DNA from 3 places in the Streptomyces sp. NPDC001406 genome. Region 2 is predicted to be linked to each of the others. Evidence: riboswitches for the same ligand, from Rfam matches in the RefSeq annotation. Region 2 holds a riboswitch; each other region holds the start of a gene.
What was found. Region 2 has a riboswitch for cobalamin ahead of ACFY1J_RS10815 (CbtB-domain containing protein). Riboswitches for the same ligand answer to the same signal wherever they lie in the genome.

Region 1 (7,776 bases), on a different contig from region 2:
TGGTTCCTGTGCGCGACGTTCAGGGACGCCCGGAACCGGACCGCGGAGAGCTGGGTCGTCGTCCAGCAGGGTTCGGAACGGAATATCTCCGAGACGCGGCCCGTGTATCTACCTCCGACGCAGACGTACGGGGCCAGCCGGACCGCCGCGACCGTGGTGCTGTACGGCATGAGCGCGGCGATCCTCGTCGCAGTCGCCCGCTCCGGTCGCGGCGGCCGACTCCCAAAGCCCCAGCAGAGCTGACGATGCGCGAAATCCCACCAGCCTCCTGAACACCACCCGTATCCCAAACGTACTAAGGGCACTAGCAGTTGATGGCCCACACGGGGACGCTCGGGAAGGCGGCAATGGGAAACGCGACGCTCAGTTGGTCCATCGCGGCGGTCGCCGCTCTGGTGGCGGCCGTCAGCGCGGTCCGGATGGTGACCACCAGCGGCGAGACACAGCTCGCTGCGGGCGGCGAGCTCCTCATGGGCCTGTGTATGGCCCTCATGACCCTGCCCGCGACCCTCGCCTGGTACGCGGACTACGGCATGTGGTGGGCGGTGGCGTTCGCGCTGCTCGGGCTGGGCGGTGTGGCGCTGGCGGTCAAGCACACGCGCACGAGCGGGTGGCAGCACGGCCGCCACTGGGTGCACCTCATCGTCGGCAGCTTCGGCATGGTGATCATGACGCTCGCGATGACGAGCACGTCGTCCGGTCCCGTCCTCGCGCTCGGGTCCCCCATGGCAAACATGCCGGGGATGGAGAACATAGCGGACACCACGAGCACCGGCGGCACGGCCGGGATGAGCTCGATGGAGGGGATGGAAGGGATGGGGTCCATGCCCGGGATGGGCATGCCGGGCATGACCGACACGGCGGCCAGTACCGGTGTCTCCGGGGACTCGAGTGCCGTGTGGCGCATACTCATCGCCGCGCTCGCGGTGTATTTCCTTCTCTCGATCGCCGCGTCCGTGTGGGCGCGGGTACGCGGCACGCACAAGAACCTCGCCGCGGGCCGGAACTGGGGGCGCTGGCTGCTTGCCGTCCCGGACACACTGGTTGTGTTCCTGGCGTCGCTGACGCTCTCCGTCTGGGACAAGGCGCGGACGGGCGAGCCGACTTGTCGGGGCCGCCGCCGTAAGGTCGGCGCCGCACCGGACGCCGCACTGGCGGCACACATCGGCATGGGGGTGACCATGTCCGGGATGCTGCTGATGATGGCTGCCTGATGGCAGCCATCATCAGCCCGGCCCGGCAGATGCCGGCCGGTCCTCGATGGCCGCGGCCGGCATCGGCAACGTACGCGCATGCCGGCCGCGGCCCTGCAGCCTGAGCCGTCAGGCGGCGGGAACGGCCGGGAGGGGCGTGGCCGCCCTCACACCGCGCGCCGCCCGCAGCCCGAGGAGGCCGAAGCCTGCGGCCATCCCGCCCCACATCAGCCCCATGGAGGCGGCCGAGAGCAGCCGGAAGTCCCACACCGGCGTGGCCGGGGCGCTCACCGCGTCAGGGTTGTCGGGGAGCGCGAACAGCAACGCCAGAGCGGCCACGACAACGGCCGCCACGACGAATTGGCGCGCAGGCGCGCCGTACTCGCGCTGGGCCAGCCACTCGTGCAGCCGCCAGGCCAGCACGACGGCGATCACACCGATCGCGATCGCCGCCAGCCAGGCTCCGGACCGAAGCCCGATCGTTCCCGGATCGCCAACGCCCGGAGGATTGGCGGGATAGCGGAGGAACGGCAGCAGCCAGACGCCGGTGAACGCGGCTCCCGCGAGCGCCAGGGACCGCTGCCAGGGGGTGGCGTCCGGGTCCCTGTGGTACAGGATCGCGTACACCACGGCGAAGAGCACCCCGATCGCCGCGCCGGTGACGACGGCGGCCACCACGAGACCCGCGTGCTGGGTGGAGCGGGAGAAGACCTCGGCGGCGGTCGTGCCGCTCGCCTCTTCACGGGCGGCCTCCAGCCGCACGGCCCGGTCCAGTACCGGCTCCGCGAACAGGTACGAGAAGCCGCCGCTGACCAGCCCGGCGGCCCCGCCGGCAAGCGCACCGCGCCCCAGCAGAGACAGGAGAGAAGTCATCGACGTGCTCCTCAGTGGCAGGGGGCGCCGAGGAGATGGCGGCCGTCGTGGGCGAACTCGTGGACGTAGTTGGCCGATGCCGCGATCTTGCCCAGCACCGGGGAGAGCAGTGCGCCCTGGTCCAGGAAGACCGCGTCGAGCGCGACCAGCGCGAGGATGACCACCGCCGCGGTGATGAGTCCGTCGCGCAGCGGATGGACGACCAGCCCTGTGACCGATCGCGCCTCGGGGACCGCCGAAGCACTCATGGAACCTCCTCATGGGGTGCACACGCCCCACTTGCCTGGAGGACGACGGGTCAGTGTCTGACTCCCGGGGCACCCCGGTCACAGTGGCGGGACCGTCCCGGATTCTCACCAGGTTCCTGCGCACCGTCGCCTCGATGTGAAGTTGTCGTCGCAGGTCCGCGACGCATACTAAGCACCTTAGTGAGCACAGCACGGGAGGGCCAGAGCCGTGTGGGCAGCATTACAGGTGGAGAAATACCCCCAGGGGGTATAGTCTCCGTTGTCGTCGGGATGAGCCGAAGAATCCCTATCGGCCTCAGGACCGACCCCACGCATCCACACCCTGAGGAAGAAACAATGACCGAACAGACGAACTCCAGCTCCTGCTGCGGCGGTTCCTGCGGCTCGGGCACCGCGACCGATGTTCAGGGCATCGGCGTCACCACCGTGTACAAGGTGTCGGGCATGACCTGCGGCCACTGCGAAGGCTCGGTCTCGAAGGAGATATCCGGCCTGGAAGGCGTCACCTCCGTCACGGCCGTCGCCAAGACCGGAGAGGTCACCGTCACCTCCGCCGCCCCGCTCGACGAGGCGGCCGTGCGCGCCGCCGTCGATGAGGCCGGCTACGAGCTCGTCAGCCAGGCCTGACGGCCCCTTCGGGGCTCGCCGCCCCGGCCATCACGCGATTCGCCTCCCCACGCCGGGACCTACCGCTCCGCTGATACGGACGCCGTACGTCCCGGCCTCCTTACAGGAGATACGCATGACCAGCACGGCACCCGAGACGACGCTCAGCGGTACGGCCTCTGCCCCCTCCGAAGTCGAGCTCTCCATCGGCGGCATGACCTGCGCCTCGTGCGCGGCCCGCGTCGAGAAGAAGCTCAACCGAATGGACGGCGTCACCGCCACGGTCAACTTCGCCACCGAGAAGGCGAAGGTCGCCTACGGCCCGGGCATCGAGGTCGCCGATCTCATCGCCACCGTGGTGAAGACCGGCTACACCGCCGAAGAGCCGCCGCCTCCCGCTCCCCCGGCCGGCGACACCGCCGAGGCCGCTCCGGCGGAGCCGGACGGCGAGCTGCTCTCCTTGCGTCAGCGTCTGACTGTGTCTCTGGTGCTTTCGGTGCCGGTCATCCTCATGGCGATGGTTCCTGCCCTGCAGTTCGACAACTGGCAGTGGCTGTCGCTGTCGCTGGCCACGCCAGTTGTCGTCTGGGGCGCCCTCCCCTTCCACAGGGCAGCGTTCACCAATGCCCGGCACGGCGCGGCGACCATGGACACGCTGGTCTCCATCGGCACGCTCGCCGCCTTCGGCTGGTCGCTCTGGGCGCTGTTCTTCGGCCATGCGGGCATGCCGGGCATGCGGCACGGCTTCGGCCTCACCGTCTCCCGCACGGACGGCTCCTCCTCCATCTACCTGGAGGCCGCGGCCGGCGTGACCGCCTTCATCCTCTCGGGGCGCTATCTGGAGGCGAAGTCCAAGCGCAAGGCAGGCGCCGCCCTGCGGGCGCTGCTGGAGCTCGGCGCCAAGGACGTCTCCGTGCTGCGTGACGGCAAGGAAGTCCGCGTTCCCGTCGCACAGTTGGCGGTCGGCGACCGGTTCGTCGTACGGCCCGGCGAGAAGGTCGCCACCGACGGCACCGTCGTCGAAGGCGTCTCCGCCGTGGACGCGTCCATGCTGACCGGCGAGTCCGTACCCGTCGATGTGACCGTCGGCGACGCGGTAACCGGTGCCACGGTCAACGCCGGCGGCCGGCTCGTCGTGGAGGCGACCCGCGTCGGCGTGGACACCCAGCTCGCACGGATGGCCAAGCTGGTCGAGGACGCGCAGAACGGCAAGGCCGAGGTGCAGCGCCTCGCCGACCGGATCTCGTCGGTCTTCGTGCCTGGGGTCATCCTCATCGCCCTAGGCACCCTGCTGACCTGGCTGTTCGTCACCGGTGACGCCACCGCCGCGTTCACCGCGGCCGTCGCCGTGCTCATCATCGCCTGCCCGTGCGCGCTGGGTCTGGCCACGCCGACCGCACTGATGGTCGGCACAGGGCGCGGCGCCCAGCTCGGCATCCTGATCAAGGGTCCGGAGGTGCTGGAGTCCACGCGGCGGGTCGACACCGTCGTCCTGGACAAGACCGGCACCGTGACCACCGGCCGGATGACCCTCCAGGACGTGTACGTCGCCAAAGGCATGAAGGAGGGCGAACTGCTTTGGGTGGCGGGCACGTTGGAGCAGGCCTCCGAGCACCCGATCGCGCGGGCGATTGCCGCCGGGGCCATCGAGCGGGTCGGAAACCTGCCGGTCCCGGAGAACTTCGACAACGTCGCCGGCCTGGGCGTCCAGGGCATCGTCGACGGGCACGCGGTGCTCGTCGGACGCGAGCGGCTTCTGAAGGAATGGGCCATCGAGCTGCCCCTCGAGCTGGCCGAGGCCAAGTCCGCGGCGGAGGCCGAGGGCCGTACGGCGCTGGCCGTCGCCTGGGACGGTCACGCGCGCGGTGTGCTCACCGTCGCCGACGCGGTCAAGGAGACCAGCGCCGAAGCCGTCGCCGAACTGCGTCGACTCGGCCTGCGGCCCGTCCTGCTGACCGGCGACAACCAGCTCGTCGCAGAGTCCGTGGCCCGGGCGGTGGGAATCGACGAGGTGATCGCCGAGGTCCTCCCCCAGGACAAGGTGGACGTCGTCAGGCGACTGCAGAACGAAGGCCGTACGGTCGCCATGGTCGGCGACGGCGTCAACGACGCGGCTGCCCTGGCCACCGCAGACCTTGGCCTTGCGATGGGCACCGGCACGGACGCGGCGATCGAGGCGGGCGACCTGACCCTCGTACGAGGCGACCTGCGCGTGGCCGCGGACGCCATCCGCCTCTCACGCAAGACCCTCGCCACCATCAAGGGCAACCTCTTCTGGGCGTTTGGCTACAATGTCGCCGCCTTGCCTCTGGCCGCCTTCGGCATGCTCAACCCGATGATCGCGGGCGCGGCCATGGCGTTCTCCTCGGTCTTCGTCGTGACCAACAGCCTGCGGCTGCGATCCTTCAAGTAACCACGAGCGGCGAGGAATTCGATGGGAGGCACCCGGCAAGCCCGGGGCCTCCCATCGTCGGTCGAATCAGCCCCCCCCCGGCCTGTCCAGGAAGTGCCCCAACTCTGCGTTGAGCGCATCCGGTCGCTCCAACATCGGCATGTACCCGGTACGTTCGATCACCACTGCCTCAAGCGGTGCCGTGACACCAGCGATGACATCGGTGCCCGGCTTCCAGAACGCCTTGGGCCGCAAGTCGATCCGGTCCCGTCCGTCCCGGTCCTTCAACCAGCTCCACGCGCCGGCGAATACGGGGCTGGAGGTGACCTCCAAGCGGCGCTCGACGGCCGCCTTGTCGTGGATCGGCTTGTTGAACACGATCGAGACAGGCATGGCCACGCCCACCGTGGTGCCCTTGTCCGGGTGGTACTCGCCGACGAAGGTCTGGTCCTTGCTCGGCTCAGCGGTGGTGAAGGTGGCGCTCCTGCTGCGCTGCTTGCCGTCCTCGCCGGTGGCGCGGGCCTCCACGTTGTAGGTCACGCCGAGAGCGAGCTTGGCGGACGACGTCCAGGTGGCCCGTGTCCTTCGAAAGCGCGCCTGCCAGCGTGCCGGGTCCGTCTGTGCTGACCTTCACAGAGGTGAGCTCCCCGCCGTCGGCGCGCACGGTCACCTTCCGGTCGACGGCAACGGCCGAGCTGTCAGTCGAGGGCGTGATCGTGATCTGCGCACTTCGGGGGCGCCACCTGCTTTAGCGTCGTCGCTTGGTCCGGAACCATCCGAGCCCGCCGCACTGGTGGAGGCAGCCAGGACTACGGATCCGGCAGCGGCCAAGGCAGCGGCGCGGATCCCTGTGCTGCATCCGGAGGACTTCCCGATGGGGCTCCACGGTGCGGGGACGCGCTGCATGTCCACCTCCGCCGAATGGACCACTAGGCATGATTCCTGTCCGGGCACACATCACCCCGGCACCACCAAGGGTGCGCATGACGTCGACATCAATACAGTCAGACTTGATATAGACACTCTGTCTCGATAAGGCTGGCCTGATAAAAGCCGGACGACGATCCGGACGATCACCGGCGATGGAGGACACCCTCATGTCCAGCCCGCACCGCCACCTCGGCGTCGACACTCCGCGGCACCGGCCCGACGACCTGTACGCCAGTCGGCCGGCCTGGGACATCGGTCGACCCCAGCCGGCCTTCCTCGCACTCACCGACGCGGGAGAAGTCCGAGGCCGAGTGTTGGACGTCGGCTGCGGGACCGGCGAGCACGTGCTCATGTGTGCCAGCCTGGGCTTGGACGCCACCGGCATCGACCTCGCCTCCCGCGCCCTGGAGGCCGCGAAGAAGAAGGCACGCGACCGGGGCCTTGCCGCACAGTTCCTCCACCACGACGCCCGAAAGCTGGGCGATCTCGGAGAGTCCTTCGACACCGTCCTCGACTGCGGGCTGTTCCACATCTTCAACGACGAAGACCGCGTCGCCTTCGTCGACAGCCTGCGAGCCGCGCTGCGGCCGGGCGGTCGCTACTCGATGCTCTGCTTCAGCGACCAGCAGCCCGGCAGCCAGGGGCCGCGGCGGGTGACGCGGGCCGAGATCGAAGCCTCTTTCGCCGACGGTTGGCGAGTCGACTCCATCGAACCGGCCACCATCGACATCACCACCAACCCGGGCGGCGTCCGGGCCTGGCTGGCCGCCGTCACCAGGATCTGACCTCCGCGGGGAGGGCGCCCTGGAGCCATGTCCCAACTTGTCGATGCCCACTCGACCGCATATCCGCGCACGAAGGCGCCCGCCCTGCGGGACAGGCCCGAGAAAGGAATCCCATGCCGACCGCCGAAGCACGGATCGCGACCGACCGCGCGAGCCGGTACCTCGTCCAACTCTGCCGCCACACCAGCATGATGCGGCGGATGCGCCACCAGGCGCCCGCCGCCCATGGCGGCCGTCAAATGCCCGACGTCCAGCACGTCGAGTGGTCCGACACCCATGGAACCGTCCGCTTCGCCGAGGGCCAATGGGCTCTTGACGCCACCCCGGACGCCTTGACGCTGCACGTCGAAGCCGACGACGAAGACGCCCTGCAGCGGCTCCAGAACGGCATCACCGGACGCCTCGAAAAGATCGGCCGACGCGACGGGCTGACGGTCACCTGGCAGGATCCGCCGACGCCTCCACCCTCCGGCCAAGTCCAAGCACCCAGGGACGAAAAGTGGAGGCGCCGAAGGCTCGCCAGAACGATAGGCCTGCTGGCGGTCGGCGCACTCGTCGTCGCCCTGCACCTGGGTGCGGCTGGAGCGGCGCTGGCTGCCACATCGTGGACGGATTGGGCCGCCAACGGCGTGCTGGTACTCATCGTGCTGAAGGTCGTCTTCATGGCCGGCCACGTCGTCCTGGGCCGCCTAGGCATCCGTCGGGGCAAAGCTTTCCTGGCCCACCGCAGGCCGCGGCACGCGCAGCCC
Region 2 (7,776 bases):
GGTGCGCCGGCCGGTGGTCTGCCGGTCGATGACGGATCCGCCGTCGACACTGCGGAAGGGGTACACGACCTTGTTGGGGGCATCCGCGCCGCGGGGCCCCGGCCAGCCGCCGACGCCGTTCATGTCGGTGCCGTAGCCGTAGCCGACGTCGTACTTGTCCCGCAGCGCCTTCGTACGGTTCGCCTCGGCCACGAAGCCCTCCGAGCCGTGCATGTACTGGGCGATGAATCCGCCGAGGCCGTAGACCCGTTCGGTCCAGTTCAGGTCCATCCAGCTGTGCGAGGAGATGACGCCGGGGTACGCCTGCGACTCGAAGATGTCGAGCGCGCGGCCGACGGCCTTGACGCTCATGTGGTCGATCTCCAGCATCATCTTGCGTTTCATCATGCCGCGTACGGCGTACTCACCGAGGTCGGTGAGCCCGCGGGCATTGCACTGCGCGTCCGAGGCGTACGAGGGGACGCTCACGCCCGCCGGGAGTTTCGCCTCGGCCCCGGGCGCCGCGGCCGAGCCGATGGGGTTGTCGTGCTGGGGGCCGGTGCACTTCTCGGTCTTCCAGAAGGTGCCGGTGGACAGGAACTGCCCGACGTTGATGGCCGTTCCGAGGCTGCCGGAGTCGAAGCGGACACCGCACAGCGCATTGTCGAACTTGTGGCACAGGAACATGCTGCGCACGCCCAGCGAGTACAGCTCGTCCAGGCCGGCGTCGATGTCCGCCTTGCTGCACTGAGCGATGTCCAGGATCTGCTTGCAGCCGAAGGGTTCGGAGGTCTCCACTCCCAGGATGACCGCCAGCTTGCCCTGCTTGATGACGTCGCGGGCCTGCGCGCTGTCGGTGACGATCCTGAACCAGCCCTTGCCCGGGCCGCCGTACATCTTGTCGATGTAGGCCTGCAGGTCGTACGTCATCCGCGCCTGCAGCCGGATCGACGTCATCTCGTCGCAGCTGCGGTCCTTGAAGAAGTAGACCGAGCAGATGACACCGTTGGTGACGAGGTCGTTGACGAGCACCCGTTGGCCGCCGCGCCAGGACCGTTCCACCCAGGCGTAGTAGTTCTGCTGGTGGGTCAGCGAGTCGTGCGCCGGCCAGTCCTTGAACGTGGGCCAGCCGACCGGGTCGTGTCTGCCGTCACCGCCCTTGGTGATGAAGTCGAAGATCGCGAGGGAACCGTCGGGGTAGTGCTCGGGACAGTCCTTGAGCGCGTCGGCGATCCCTGCCTCGGAGAACGTCTTGCCGCAGATGAGCCGCCCGCCGAAGGCCTCGTTGGCGAACAGGTGGTCGTGGGCGTCGACGAAACCGCGTACGTCGCCCCTGGCGTCGGTGCCGGTGAACGGCTCGCCGGTGACATTGATCTGGGAGTCCGGCGTGGGTCGTGCGGTCGGAACCCACCAGTCGTTGCCGGCCGCCGAACTCGGGGTGGGGCCAAGGACTGCGGCCAGTACGAGGAGGAGCAGCGAGACCACGGTGACGTCTTTGCGTCTGCGGTACGGGCGTCCGGTCACGGTCACACACCCACGTCCCTCGGTCGGCGGAAGCGCGGCCGACGAGCCGGGACGTGGCCAGCAGACCCACCCGACTTGACATGACCCGCGCAAGATATGCCGACGAGGATCGCCACTGTTGCACGCGGAGTCAATAGGCGTGAACGGTCGACCTGCCGAACGGCGGCCCCCAACTCCCTACTGGAGGCTGGGCTCGTGGCCATGGGTGGGATCGGCCGAGCAGACGAAGACGTCGAGGTGGCCACCTCTGCCGACGCTCACCCGGGTGGGTACGTTCAGGCCGTACGTGCCCGCCCGCGCGCGGTCTTCGAGCGGGGTCCAACTGCTGCGGACGCCTCCCCACTCGGCGGAGGCGATGGTCAGCAGCAGTTCCATGGGACTGCCGCACGGGCAGACGACCTCACGGGGCCCGGTCACACCCCAAGCCGCGAAGCCGCCGGCCTTCCAGCCGGGGGCGACGGAAAAGTCCCCGTCGTAGGAGAGCGGCTCTTCCTCGTCGGCCTCCTCCCCAAGCGCCTCCTCCCACTCCTCGATGCGCAGTTGCAGGTCCGTGGGCAACAGTTCGGCCCACTCGTGCTCCGTCACCTGTTCGGGGTGGAGCGTGCAGGGTTCCGGTACGTATCCCTCGTAGCCGACCAGCGCGGGGAGCGGCGGCCGGGCCAAGAGCTCACCGACCTCGGCCGCAGTGCGCCAGACCAGGTGCACGTCCGGTGCGGGCGGTGAGCCGTGCGCGTCGAACGGGCACCACAGCACCTGAAGAAGGTCGCGTCCTTCACAGCTGCGCCAGCGGCAGGAGGGGGATGGGATCGGTGTCGTCGACCCCAGGCACGCGGTGCTCGCGCCCGAGTGACCTCAGGACGCCCCGCTCCTCGTCCGTGGGCCCCGCGTCACCCGGCAGCCAGGCTTGCGCGAGCACACGGCGCTGCTCGTGAACGTCCTCGATCCGCCGGCCCCTGCTGCGCGGATGCGGCTTCCGGCAGACCGGCCACAACTCATCCATGGGCCACAGGAGGGGACCACCCACGGAACTCTCGCCGGGCTTCGGCACTCCGGGACGCGGGTGAAGCCGGGTGCAGACAGCCCGGTGGTCGGCCAGCTCGGGGAACTCCGCCTCGATGTCCAGGGGGCGGGGTGGTGTGCTGCGGGTCATGGCCATCCTTGCTTTCGCGACGACCGCGGGCCGCCCAGGATATTCGCGCACGCCGGCCTCGGACGCCGCTGAGGGCGCCGCCCGGGCTCACGGTGACGGCCCGGGGTGTGCGGCCTTCGGCCGATGGACCTGGGCTTCGGTGCCCCGTCTGATCTCGCCGATTGCCCGGCGATCGCGAGGGACCCGTCCTGATGGATCACGCCGAGGGCCTCGTGGGGCAAACCGGTGCGCAGGTGGACCAGGGTGACCAGCAGTCGGTCGGTGAACAGCGACGCGTACCTCACCGCCTGTTGAAGACGAGGTCAGGCAGGCTGCCACAGTTCGATTCGGTTGCCCTCGGGGTCGGTGACCCAGCCGAATCGGCCGATGCCCTCCATGTCCTGCGTCTCTTCGGCCACGTCCGCTCCCTCGGCGCGCAGTTGCGCGAGCATCGCGTCCAGGTCGCGGACCCGGAAGTTGAGCATGGTCTGCTGGGCGCGGGACCCGAAGTAGTCGGTCTCGGACTCGAACGGCGCGAACACCGTCGGCCCGGCTCCCTGGCTCCACAGGCCGTTCTCGTCGGCGTCCAGGCCCAGGCAATCGCGGTACCACGCGCTCAGCGCCGCCGGGTCGGCGGCCCGCATGAAGTAACCACCGATTCCAAGCACACGTTCCATGCCGCCATCTTGCCAGGACGGCGGCCGGGCGGGCTCTACAACCCCGGCTTGACGGTCTTCATCGTGAAGGGCGACGTGACGTTCTTGATCCGCGGGATCGTCATGACCCGTTGGCTGAGGAACGCCTCGTGCGCCGGCAGGTCGGCGACGGCCACCCGTACGAAGTAGTCGGGCGCGCCGAACAGCCGTCGGAGACCGTGCGCCCCGGCCGCACCATCGAACTCCTCGAAGCGGTCGTACGGATCGCCGACCGCCCGGTGGTCCGCGCCCGCGCCTGGCTGCTCGCGGCGCTTGACACCACCGCCGTGGCAGGAGGCCCCGGCGAGCGGCTCGCCCCGCCGGAGAGCCTCGCCGCGTGGCCGATGGCCGACGTGTGGCCCGGCGGCTACATCGCCTCCCTCGACGTCCGCCCGGTCGGCCCACCCCGGCCGGGCCGCACCACGGCCTGGGTCTCCACCCCGCTCGCCCTCGTCGCCGACGAGCCGAGCAGCCCGCTCGCGTCCTATCTCGCTCTCGTCGACACGGCCGATGGCATCGCCGTACGACAGCCGCCCACGGAGTGGATGTTCCCCAACGTCGATCTGACCGTCCACCTGCACCGCCGGCCCCGGGGCACCTGGACGGGCTTGGACACCACCGTCACCTTCGGCCCCACCGGCCAGGGCCTGACCAGCACCGTCCTGCACGACGTCGACGGCCCCGTCGGCCACGCCCAGCAGATCCTGACCGTCCGCCCTCAGCCGGACCGCTGAGCCGGCGCAGGCAGGCGGGATCCGCTTCCACCAGCACCGTGCTGCACGACCTCGCGAGAGGGCCCCCGGATGGTTCCGAAGGGCCCTCTTGTGTCCTGCAGGGATCAGTGCGCGGCTGGAACTGTCCGTGCGGACGAGGCTGTCGCGGGCTTGGGATTGAGCAGTCGCTCGGCCAACTCGCCGAAGACGAGACCGAATCCGACCCACAGCACCGTCTGGATGGCCAGCGCGGAGAGCCGGAAGCGCCACAGCAGGGTCGCCGGGAAGTCCTTCGGTACCTCGTTGATGACGGGCAGGAACGCGAACGCGAGCCCGATGGCGACGGCGAAGGCCGCCACCGCGGCGACGGTCGCGTACCAAGTGCCCAGCGAGGGCGCGAGCCGCTTGCCCAGGATGGTGGCGGCGATCGCGAGGAGGACGCTGAGCGCCATCATCAGGAAGTACAGGGTGGTGCGCTTGCCGATGGTGTCGGGGTCGCCCACGGAGGGCGGATTGGCGGGGTACTTGATGAACGGCACGACGTACACGGCCAGCAGTGCGCAGCCGGACAGCAGCAGCGCGGTCGCCCGGGGGCTGAACCGGCCGACGCGGCCGAGCGCGAAGCAGAACGCGAGCGCCGCGATGCCGCCGAAGGCGACCCCGTAGACCAGGACGCCGGTGGCGAGTCCGGCGGTGGACTGCAGGGAGCGGGAGACGACCTCCATCTCGTGCTCGTGGGAGTGCGCCTCCTCGAAGCTGATCGCGTTGTCGACACTCGGCTCACCGAGGAAGTAGGCGACGACGAGGGCGAGCACGCCGGCGCCCAGGCCGGCGAGCATGCCCCGCACGAGGAGGTTTCTTACGGTTGTGGAGTTCATGGTTGTGCGGCGCCCCTCGCGTCAGTGGCAGGGGAAACCGAGCAGATGGCGGGCGTCGTGCACCCACTCGTGGACGTCCGTGCCGTTGAACACGGAGGTGGCGCCCTGCTCGGCGCCGACGAAGTACAGCAGGACCAGCATCAGGATGCCGAAGAAGACCGCCCAGGGTGCTATCGCCTTCAGCGGCAGCGTGGCGGGAACTACGGGGGTGGTGGCTGTCGGCTGGGCGACGGTCTGCGCCATGGCAGGGCCTCCTCTGGGAGTTCGCGTCCCATCTCGGTGGTGCACTGGACGACGGCCACGGGTCTGACTCACGAAACGCCCGAGGGGCCCTTCGCATACAGTGGCGCGACCGTGCCGGATTCCCACCGGCTTCCGTCTCGCCGTCGTCGATATCGAACCGACGGTACCGCGTGTCGGGAGCATGGCCAAGACCGCACCCACCAGGCGTGATCTTCCTCTCCCGGCGGGCGGTCCGACGGAGCGGGCGTGGGATCAACTCCCCGTCAGGTGTGACAGGTGCAGGATCGGGGTCGCGGGGACCGTGGCCGGGATGCGCTCCAGGACCCCGCCCGCGAAGACGTCGTACAGGGGCAGCGTCTCCAGGTGCACATAGCCGATGTGGCAGTCGCAGGCGGCGAGTGGGCAGGGGCGGGGGCGCAGGGCGGTGCGGTAGGAGCCGTCGTAGAGGTTGCCGAGCGGGGTGGGCACGAAGTGGCAGCGGCGGACGGTGCCTTCGCCGTCGACGGAGATCACGGAGTCGCCGGTGCGGCAGGGCAGTCCCGCGCTGGTGTGCGGGTGCCGGCTGTACGGGAAGAGCGGGTCCAGGGCCGTCCACCGGTCGGCCTCCGCGTCGGTGTAGGTGTGTCCCTCGGCGGCGTTGACCCACAGGTAGACGTGCTCGGGCAGGTCGGCGCGCAGGCGCCGGGCCCCGTCGAGATGGTCGGGCAGGCCGACGATGCCGACGCTGAAGCGGATGCCGCGCTCGGCCAGTTCGCGGCATTTGGTGAGGAAGCGGTCGTACGGGGTCTGTCCCGGGTGGTAGGTGCACCACAGGGCCAGCGTGTCGCGCTCGGCCTCGGCGAGCCAGTCGGTACGGCAGCTGAGGTTGGTCTGGATCGCCACGCGCCGGATGTGCGGCAGGTGGGACAGCTCGGCGAGGGTGCGCCGGTACCAGGAGCGGACCAGGCCCTCTCCCCAGGGGGTGAACAGGAGGGACAGGCGGTCGCCGGTCTGCTGCCGGGCCCAGGCCGCGAAGCGCTCCAAGGAGGCGCGGTCCGCGCGCAGTTGGGCGCCCGTGTCGCGCCGCTTGGCGAAGGGGCAGTAGGGGCAGTCGTAGTCGCAGGAGGCGAGGGGGCCCCGGTAGAGGAGGGTGAGGTCCATGGCGGGCCGGTCACTTCCTCTCGTAGGCGGCCATGGCGGCCCGGACCGCCGGCGAGAACAGGTCGGGGCCGATCGCGTCGGAGTGGGCGAGTCCCTCGGGGGTGAGTCTGAGGGTCGCGCGGTCGTCGGTCAGCCAGCCCAGGTCGGCGAAGCGGGCGAGTTCGGGGCCGAAGTGGTCGGCGGGGGTGGTGCCGAAGCGGGCACGGTAGTCGTCGAGGCGCAGGCCCTCGGCCTGGAGCAGGGACTGCAGGAGGTGCCGGCGGCGGGCCTCGTCGGTGTCGATGGGGCGGCCGTACTCGGCGTGGGCGAAGTCGGCGGCCGGGCGGGACACGTAGTCGTCGATGATCGCGCGTATCTCGTGCATGTCCACGGCGTAGTCGAAGGAGTAGTGCAGAGCGGCCGTGTAGGAGCGGGCGCCGCAGCCGAGGCCGATCATCCCGTCGGTCTGGCAGGCGTAGTCGTCGGCGCCCTGGGGCGGGGCGTCGGTGCGGCGGAACATGCGCATGGACTGCTGGGTGTAGCCGTGCGCGAGAAGGTGGTCGCGGCCGACGCGGTACAGGCGCAGCCGCTGTTCGTCCCAGGCGGGGTCGGGGCCGCTACCGCGTCGGCCCAGGCCGGTCAGGGGGCGGACGTAGAGGGGGTAGAGGTAGAGCTCCTCGGGACGCCAGGCGAGGGCGGCGTCGAGGGAGTGCAGCCAGGTCCGTTCCGTCTGGCCGTCGATGCCGTAGATGAGGTCGATGTTGAGGACGGGAATGCCGGTGTCACGGATGCGGGCGAGGGCCGACTCCACGTCGGCGCGGCGCTGCGGGCGTACGGCGGCACGGGCCTCGGAGTCGACGAAGCTCTGCACGCCCAGGCTCAGCCGGGTGGTGCCGCGGTCGGCGAGGACCGTGAGCCGGTCGGCGGTGGCGGTGGCCGGGGAGGCCTCGACCGACAGCGGGACGGCGCTCAGGTCGGCGCCCATGCGGTGTTCGGCGATGCCACACAGCCGTTCGAGCTCGGTGGCGGTGAGGAAGGTCGGGGTGCCGCCGCCGAAGGCCGCCGTGGCGAAGCGGACCTCGTCCGTGTCTCCGAGCGCTTCGCGTACGGCCCCCGCCTGGCGTTCCAGGGCGTCCAGGTAGGCGCCGGTCAGGCCGTCGGGGGCGCCGATGCGGGTGAAGAGGTTGCAGAAACCGCAGCGGACTTCGCAGAAGGGGATGTGGAGGTAGAGGGAGAGGGTGTCCTTGGGCTCGGCCGCCCAGAGGGTGTTCAGCAGGGGGCGGTCGTGGAGCCGGCGGTAGGCGGTCTTGTGGGGGTAGGCGTACACGTAGCTCTGGTAGGGGCTGGTCGCCGTCGTCTGCTCGGCGGTGGTCATCGGGCGGCCTCCGTCGGGCGGGATGCGGGGTCCAGGAAGAAGTGGGCGTAGGGCACGGTCCAGACGGACTCGTGGCCGAGGCGGTGGCCGGTGTATCCGTCGTCGCCGTAGGCGGTGCCGT
Region 3 (7,776 bases), on a different contig from region 2:
GGGCCGCGTCGGCCAGACCGGAGCGCGCCATTCTGGCCAGTTCCACGGGGGCCGGTGTGCCCTCCGGAGGGCGCGGTGCGGGGCGGCGCGAGGGCCGCTGGTTCATCGCTCTGGGGGCGGCGGCCAGGGGTCGCGGTCGGACAAGTCGAAGCCTGGAGTCGCGCGGGATACGGGACGTCACGGGTGCAGTCTTCCGGTTGACGGTCCGAAAACCCAAACGGAATGTCACGGCGGGCGACGGGGCTGGCCAACGCACGCGCTCCGGCGGGGGCCGGGGAGGCGGGTTCAGGCCAGTGGTACGGCCTTAAACGGAACGGCCGGGACCGGGCTTGCGGCCCGGGCGCCCGGCAGGCGGGAGAGTGCGGGAAACCTCACATCAGCGGGGTCAGGAACCGGCGCAGCCGCTCCTCGTACTCCTTCGGGTCGGCGTTCCACATCGCCGCGTGCGGGGCGTGCGGCACCGTGTGGAGGGCGACGCGGTCGGGGCGGCGGGCGGCGAGCCGACGGGAGTGGGCCCAGGGGGCCACCTCGTCGTCCGGGCCGTGGATGATCAGGGTGGGCACCCTGAGCTGGTCGGGGTCCGCGGTCTCGGCGACATGGTCGGCGTGCAGGCCGGCCCGGCCCTGGGCGGCGCGCACCGCGAGCGGCAACAGGGCCTCCGGGGTGCGCCGGGCCGTGGCCAGGGCGCGCAGCGTGGCCTCCCAGCTGAGGACCGGCGAGTCGAGGACCAGACCGGCGACGTGGTCGCGCACCGGGGAGTGCAGGGCGGCGCGCAGCGCCATGGTGGCGCCGGTGGACCAGCCGTACAGGACGACGCGGCGCGCGCCGTACCGGACGGCGTAGCGGATCGCCGCGTCCAGGTCGCGCCATTCGGTCTCGCCGAGGTGGTTGAGTCCGTCCGGCGGGCGGGGTGCGCCGAGGTCGCCGCGGTAGGCGAGGTCGAGCACCGGGAGGCGCCGGTGGTGCAGGAACCCCATGACGTTCATGGGGTGCTCGCGGGTGGTGCCCAGGCCGTGCACGGTGATCACCCAGGTGTCCCGGTATCCGGGCACGAACCAGGCGGGCAGGGCGCCGAGTTCGCCGGGCACGTCGATGTCGGCGTGGTCGAGGCCGAGGGCGGTGCTCGGGTTGCCGACGTGCACGTTCGGGGTGAGCCAGACCCTGTCGCCGGAGTCGAGGGTGCCGTGCGTGACCCGTTCCAGGCGGCGTACGACGGTGTCGGCCTTGTGCTCGGCGGACTCCAGGACGGGTCCGACGACGGCGTGCGAGCCGTCGCCGGAGAGGCCGTAGAGGCCGGGGCGCAGGGAGGCCAGGTCGCGGGTGAGCGTGATCCGGCCCGCGGCGGTGCCGTGCACGGTGAGCCGGGGCTCGGTGGGCAGTGGCCGGCCGGGCGGCGCCTTGAGTGCGGCGTCGCTGGCTATCCGTCCGGCGGCGACGCCGGCCGCGCCGGCCGCCAGGACCGCGGTGACGGCTGCGGCCGTCGCTGTGACAGTGCGCACGCCTCCAGTGTCCCGGCGGACCCGGTCACCGGCCAGTGGGCGCAGGCCCGTCCGGTGACACCTGCGGTTTTCGGCCGGTGGCACCGGGTGTTCCCGGAGGGCGCCGGACCTCCCCGACGGCCGTCAGCGGCGCTGGCCGTATCCCCGCAGTCGCTCCCCGGCCTCGTCCAGCTGCCGCTCCGACAGCAGCGACGGTGTCAGGCCGGGTACCGATGACGCCGTCAGCCACAGCCGGCACATCCACTCCAGCTGGGCGGTGCGGTCGTAGGCCTGGTCGAGGGAAGTGCCGTAGGTGAGGGTGCCGTGGTTCTGGAGGAGGCAGCCCGAGCGGTCGGTGAGGGCCTGGAGCATGTTCTCGGCCAACTCGTCGGTGCCGTACGTCGCATAGGGGGCGACCCGGACGGGGCCGCCGAGGGCACCGGTCATGTAGTGGATCGACGGGAGTTCGGTGACGAGCGTCGAGACGGCGGTCGCGTGGACGGCGTGGGTGTGCACGACGGCGCGGGCGTCGGTGGTGCGGTAGACGGCGAGGTGCATGGGCAGCTCGCTGGTCGGGACGAGGGTGCCGAGCACCTGCCGCCCGGCGAGGTCCACCCCGGTGACGTCGTCCGGCGTCAGCCGGTCGTAGGGCACGCCCGACGGCGTGACCAGCACGGTGTCTCCGACGCGCACGGACACATTGCCGGAGGTGCCGACGACCAGTCCGTCGGACACGGTCCGGCGGGCCGTCGCGACGAGCGACTCCCAGGCGTGCGCCTCCCCGTCGGACGCAGACCTCCTCCGTACCTCCGGCACAGGCGGTGCGCCCTCCCGGTCATCGCGTCCGTCCCGCTGGTCCCGCCGCTGCTCAGCCATGCGGCGATCCTGCCAGCCGGCGCCCCGGCGTCCGCGGCGGGCCTGCCGAAGGGACACGGCGTCCCGTCCCACCAGGTCGTCTGCGGGGTGACCAAAGTCTCTTCGACGGGCCGTGGAACCGGCTGAGGTCGTTCGCCCGGGGCAACCGGTCAAGGGGCGTCTGGGCCGCCGGGCCGGAGTGGAGCGGCGGCCCCTCGTTTGCGACACCCTGAGTCCTGCCCCAGTTCACCTTCCGTTCACCCAGGTTGCCTACGGTCAACCAGCCAATGACGTCCTCTGAACGATTGCCTGGGTAAATGGAAAACTTCTCGCTGATCCTCGCGATTGTGGTGATAACCGCACTCGCGTTTGATTTCACGAACGGTTTCCACGACACCGCCAACGCGATGGCCACGACCATCTCGACCGGTGCGCTCAAGCCCAAGGTCGCGGTGGCCATGTCCGCCGCGCTCAACCTTGTAGGCGCCTTCCTCTCCGTGGAGGTCGCCAACACGATCTCCAAGGGTCTCGTCGACGAGACCGGCATCCGTCCCGAGGTCATCTTCGCCGCCCTGGTCGGCGCGATCCTCTGGAACCTGCTGACCTGGCTGGTCGGGCTCCCGTCCAGCTCCTCGCACGCCCTGATGGGCGGTCTGATCGGCGCGACGATCGCGTCGGCCGGCACCGGCGCCGTCCACGGCGGCGTGCTCGTCACCAAGGTCCTGATCCCGGCCGTCGCGGCCCCGATCGTCGCCGGCGTGGCCGCCATGCTCGCCACGAGGTTCTCCTACGGGCTGGGCAAGGACGCCGACAGCGCGGCCACCCGCAAGGGCTACCGCGCCGGCCAGATCGCCTCCGCCGGTCTCGTCTCCCTCGCCCACGGCACCAACGACGCGCAGAAGACGATGGGCATCATCACCCTCGCGCTGATCGCCGGCGGCGCCATCGCCCCCGACTCCAACCCTCCCGTCTGGGTGATCCTCTCCGCCGGCCTCGCCATCGCGCTCGGCACCTACATCGGCGGCTGGCGCATCATCCGCACCATGGGCAAGGGCCTGACCGACCTTCAGCCGCAGCAGGGCTTCTCCGCCCAGACCAGCGCCGCGACGGTCATCCTGGCCTCCTCCCACCTGGGCTTCTCCCTCTCCACCACGCACGCCGTCTCCGGCTCCGTGATGGGCGCGGGCATGGGCCGCAAGGGCGGCGTGGTCCGCTGGTCCACCGCGACCCGCATGGTCGTGGCCTGGGCGCTGACCCTGCCGGCGGCCGCTCTGGTCGCTGCGCTCGCGGAGTCCGTGACCGACCTGGGCAATTGGGGCACCGCGGTCGTCGCCGTCTTCCTGATCGCCTCCAGCGCCGCGATCTGGAAGCTCTCCCGCCGCCAGGTGGTCGACCACAGCAACGTCAACGACACCGAGGAACCGGCCGGTGTGGTGACCACCGCGATGGCCGCCGTGACGCCGCCCCCGGCGGGCACCGTGACCGAGGACCTGACGGCCACCATCCCGTCCCCCGCGACTGCCCCCGCCACCGACCCGGCCGCCCCTCCGGCCGCCACCGTCTGACCCCGAGACCCGGTTACTAAGGAAGCATCACCATGAAGATCGACTGGGCAGCCCTCGGCTCCGTCTTCGGCGTCAGCCTCGTGGTCACCGTGGGCCTCGTGGCCCTGTTCACCCTGGGCGTCAAGGGCCTCGCGCACCGCGAGCGCGCCACGGCCCAGGGCGGCTCCGCCCCCCTCGCGGTCACCGGAGCGTACGTCTGCTTCGCGGCCTGCGCGGCGGCGGTGGCGTACGGCATCTACCTGATCATGGCCAAGGCCTGACCCCGGCCCAGCTCACGGCCAAGGCCTGAGCGAGCTTCACCGGGCTCCTCCCCGATGCTTCGGGGAGGAGCCTTTTCGCGTGCCCCCACACCCGCCCGCGCAGCGCCGGTGTGGGCCTCAGCACACTCTCCCCTTGCAGGTCAACGGCAAGTTGACGGCCCTTCCGGGGGCGTGGTGGACTGCCGGAGCCATGTACGGCGGCAAGGGAGGAAGCCGGTGTGAATCCGGCGCGGTCCCGCCACTGTCACCGGGGAAGAACTCTCCGGAAGCCAGGAACTCCCACCGCCGGTCTCGTCGAACCAGGGCGCGGACACCCTGAGTGAGGACATATCGCCATGCTCGGCTGCCGATTGAGGTACAGCACCAGGTCGCTGCTCGACCCCACGGCCGGCTGAGCCGATGCGTGCCGATCGCGTCTTCGCGTACGGCGCCTCCGCCGGCCTCCTCGGTGACCTTCTCCTGGGCGATCCACGCCGTGGGCATCCGGTCGCCGCGTTCGGGCGTGCGGCAAGCGCCGTGGAGCGGGTGCTGTGGCGGGACCACCGCGGCCGGGGCGCCCTGCACACCGCCGCGTGCGTCGGTGGGGCCGTGGCCCTCGGCGCCCTCGCCCGCCGAGCCGTACGTCCCTCCCCCGCCGCCTCCGTCGCGCTCACCGCTGCCGCCACCTGGGCCGTGGTCGGGGGGACTTCGCTCGCCCGGGAGGCCCAGGCCGTCGGGCGTGCCCTGGAGGCGGGCGACGTGGCAGGGGCCCGTGCCCGGCTGCCTCACCTCTGCGGACGCGATCCGCAGGCGCTCGACGCCGACGGGATCGCCCGGGCCGTGGTCGAGTCCGTCGCGGAGAACACGTCCGACGCCGTCGTAGGGGCGCTGGTGTGGGGCGCCGTGGGCGGCGTGCCCGGACTGCTCGGGTTCCGCGCGGTCAACACCCTTGACGCCATGGTCGGGCACAAGTCCCCCCGGTACCGGCGCTACGGGTGGGCCTCCGCCCGGCTCGACGACGTCGCCGGATGGCCGGGGGCCCGCCTCACCGCCGTACTGGCCGCCGTCGCGGGCCCGGATCCGCGCGGCGCCCTGCGTGCCTGGCGGGCCGACGCACGCCGGCATCCCAGTCCCAACGCCGGTCCCGTCGAGGCCTCCTTCGCGGGGGCCCTGGGCGTGCGGCTCGGCGGAACCCTCTCCTACGGAGGGCGGGTCGAGCTCCGGCCCGTGCTCAACGGTGCCGGCCGCGCCGTGGCCACCGAGGACATCGACCGGGCCGTACGGCTCTCCCGTCGGGTCGGTCTGCTCGCGCTCGGCGTCGGAGTCGCCGTGCGCGGCGTCGTAAGCAAGGCAAAGGGGGGCACGTCATGAACGGTGGTCTGCTCGTCGCCGGCACCACCTCCGACGCGGGCAAGAGCGTCGTGACGGCGGGGATCTGCCGGTGGCTGGTGCGACAGGGCGTCAAGGTCGCGCCCTTCAAGGCGCAGAACATGTCCCTCAACTCGTTCGTGACGCGCGAGGGCGCCGAGATCGGACGGGCACAGGCCATGCAGGCCCAGGCGTGCCGGGTGGAGCCCAGCGCGCTGATGAATCCCGTGCTGCTCAAGCCCGGTGGTGAGCAGAGCAGCCAAGTCGTGCTGCTGGGGAAGCCGGTGGGCGAGTTGAGCGCCCGCGGCTATCACGGGGGCCGGCAGCAGAGACTTCTCGGAACCGTTCTCGACTGTCTCGCCGAGCTGCGGGGCACGTATGACGCGGTGATCTGTGAGGGGGCGGGCTCTCCCGCCGAGATCAATCTGCGGCGGACCGACATCGTGAACATGGGGATCGCGCGCAACGCCCGGCTCCCTGTGCTCGTCGTCGGCGACATCGACCGCGGGGGCGTATTCGCCTCCTTCTTCGGGACCGTGGCCCTGCTCTCGCCCGAGGACCAGGAACTGGTCGCCGGGTTCCTGGTGAACAAGTTCCGTGGGGACGTGTCCCTGCTGGAGCCGGGGCTCGACATGCTGAACGGGCTCACCGGGCGGCGCACCTACGGAGTGCTGCCGTTCCGGCACGGGCTCGGCATAGACGAGGAGGACGGGCTGCGCGTCTCGCTGCGCGGCACCGTGCGCGAGTCGTCCGTCGCCCCGCCCGTCGGGGAGGACGTGCTGCGGGTCGCCGTCTGCGCGATCCCGCTCATGTCCAACTTCACCGACGTGGACGCCCTGGCCGCCGAGCCCGGTGTCGTCGTGCGGTTCGTGGACCGGCCGGAGGAACTCGCCGACGCCGACCTCGTCGTGATCCCGGGCACCCGGGGCACGGTCCGGGCACTGGAGTGGCTGCGGAAGCGGGGACTGGCGGACGCCATCGTCACAAGGGCCCGCGAGGGCGGGCCCGTTCTCGGCATCTGCGGCGGCTTCCAGGTGCTCGGCGAGCACATCGAGGACGACGTCGAGAGCCGCGAGGGACACGTGGACGGGCTCGGGATCCTGCCCGTGCGGGTGCGGTTCGCCAAGGAGAAGACCCTCACCCGGCCCGTCGGCGAAGCCCTCGGCGAGCACGTCGAGGGGTACGAGATCCACCACGGGGTCGCCGACGTCCACGGCGGGGAGACGTTCTTCTCCGACGGCAGTGGACGCAGCCTGGACGGCTGTCGGGTCGGTCAGACCTGGGGCACGCACTGGCACGGCTCCCTGGAGTCGGACGCTTTCCGGCGGGCCTTCCTGCGCGAGGTGGCGGCCGCCGCGGGCCGCCGCTTCGTACCGGCGCCCGACACCTCGTTCGCCGCGCTGCGCGAGGAGCAGCTCGACCGGCTCGGCGACCTGATCGAACAGCACGCGGACACGGACGCGCTCTGGCGGCTCATCGAGTCGGGCGCGCCGCAAGGACTGCCCTTCATTCCACCGGGAGCGCCCGCATGAGCACAGTGTTGTTGTTGTCGACCGCCGACACCGATCTGCTGGCGGCCCGGGCCTCCAGTGCGTCCTACCTGATCGGCAACCCGACCCGGGTCGACGTCACCGAGGAGCTTCCGGAACTCCTCCGGCAGGCCGACCTCGCCGTCGTACGGCTGCTCGGCGGCAAGCGGGCCTGGGAGGAAGGGCTCGCCGCGCTGAAGGCCGCGGGGATCCCGACCGTGCTGCTGGGCGGGGAGACGGTACCCGACGCCGAGTTGATGGCCGAGTCGTCCGTGCCGGCCGGTGTCGTGGCCGAGGCGCTGCGCTACCTCGTCGAGGGCGGACCCGCCAACCTCACCGAACTGGCGCGCTTCCTGTCCGACACCGTGCTGCTGACGGGCGAGGGCTTCGACGAGCCGCGGAAGATGCCCGAGTACGGCGTCCACGGCGAACGTGCCCTCGTCGAGGGCCGGCCCACCGTCGGGGTGCTCTTCTACCGGGCCCATGAGCTGAGCGGCAACACCGCCTTCGTCGACACGCTGTGCGACGCGATCGAGGCGCGGGGCGCCAACGCGCTTCCCGTGTACTGCGGTTCGCTGCGCGGTGCCGACGCCGGGCTGTACGAGATCCTCGGCCGGGCCGACGCCCTGGTCGCCACGGTCCTCGCCGCCGGCGGCACCCACGCCTCACAGGCCTCGGCGGGCGGCGACGAGGAGGCCTGGGACATCGGGGCGCTCGCCGACCTCGACATCCCGGTGCTGCA

Region 1: linked by a shared signal. The riboswitch ahead of ACFY1J_RS42365 (hypothetical protein) and the one ahead of ACFY1J_RS10815 (CbtB-domain containing protein) in region 2 are both predicted to bind cobalamin.
Region 3: linked by a shared signal. The riboswitch ahead of ACFY1J_RS09925 (cobalamin biosynthesis protein) and the one ahead of ACFY1J_RS10815 (CbtB-domain containing protein) in region 2 are both predicted to bind cobalamin.

The regions. Positions count from the first base shown of each region.
Region 1 covers NZ_JBIAWG010000026.1:51,173-58,948, forward strand. The annotation lists gene ACFY1J_RS42350 (hypothetical protein) at 1-243, shown strand, start outside; gene ACFY1J_RS42355 (DUF5134 domain-containing protein) at 348-1,214, shown strand; gene ACFY1J_RS42360 (CbtA family protein) at 1,323-2,066, opposite strand; gene ACFY1J_RS42365 (hypothetical protein) at 2,078-2,314, opposite strand; cobalamin riboswitch at 2,345-2,496, opposite strand; gene ACFY1J_RS42370 (heavy-metal-associated domain-containing protein) at 2,651-2,941, shown strand; gene ACFY1J_RS42375 (heavy metal translocating P-type ATPase) at 3,057-5,333, shown strand; partial or broken gene ACFY1J_RS42380 (Ig-like domain-containing protein) at 5,400-5,900, opposite strand; gene ACFY1J_RS42385 (class I SAM-dependent methyltransferase) at 6,395-7,027, shown strand; gene ACFY1J_RS42390 (DUF2218 domain-containing protein) at 7,141-7,776, shown strand, end outside.
Region 2 covers NZ_JBIAWG010000004.1:117,678-125,453, forward strand. The annotation lists gene ACFY1J_RS10780 (discoidin domain-containing protein) at 1-1,509, opposite strand, end outside; gene ACFY1J_RS10785 (hypothetical protein) at 1,681-2,256, opposite strand; gene ACFY1J_RS10790 (hypothetical protein) at 2,276-2,653, opposite strand; gene ACFY1J_RS10795 (VOC family protein) at 2,956-3,309, opposite strand; gene ACFY1J_RS10800 (hypothetical protein) at 3,345-3,464, opposite strand; partial or broken gene ACFY1J_RS10805 (thioesterase family protein) at 3,495-4,061, shown strand; gene ACFY1J_RS10810 (CbtA family protein) at 4,166-4,918, opposite strand; gene ACFY1J_RS10815 (CbtB-domain containing protein) at 4,940-5,161, opposite strand; cobalamin riboswitch at 5,197-5,338, opposite strand; gene ACFY1J_RS10820 (STM4011 family radical SAM protein) at 5,414-6,301, opposite strand; gene ACFY1J_RS10825 (STM4012 family radical SAM protein) at 6,312-7,655, opposite strand; gene ACFY1J_RS10830 (STM4013/SEN3800 family hydrolase) at 7,652-7,776, opposite strand, start outside.
Region 3 covers NZ_JBIAWG010000003.1:553,135-560,910, reverse strand. The annotation lists gene ACFY1J_RS09950 (hypothetical protein) at 1-181, opposite strand, end outside; gene ACFY1J_RS09945 (alpha/beta hydrolase family protein) at 372-1,499, opposite strand; gene ACFY1J_RS09940 (class II aldolase/adducin family protein) at 1,623-2,354, opposite strand; gene ACFY1J_RS09935 (anion permease) at 2,651-3,898, shown strand; gene ACFY1J_RS09930 (hypothetical protein) at 3,931-4,158, shown strand; cobalamin riboswitch at 4,317-4,457, shown strand; gene ACFY1J_RS09925 (cobalamin biosynthesis protein) at 4,558-5,508, shown strand; gene ACFY1J_RS09920 (cobyric acid synthase) at 5,505-7,037, shown strand; gene cobN (cobaltochelatase subunit CobN) at 7,034-7,776, shown strand, end outside.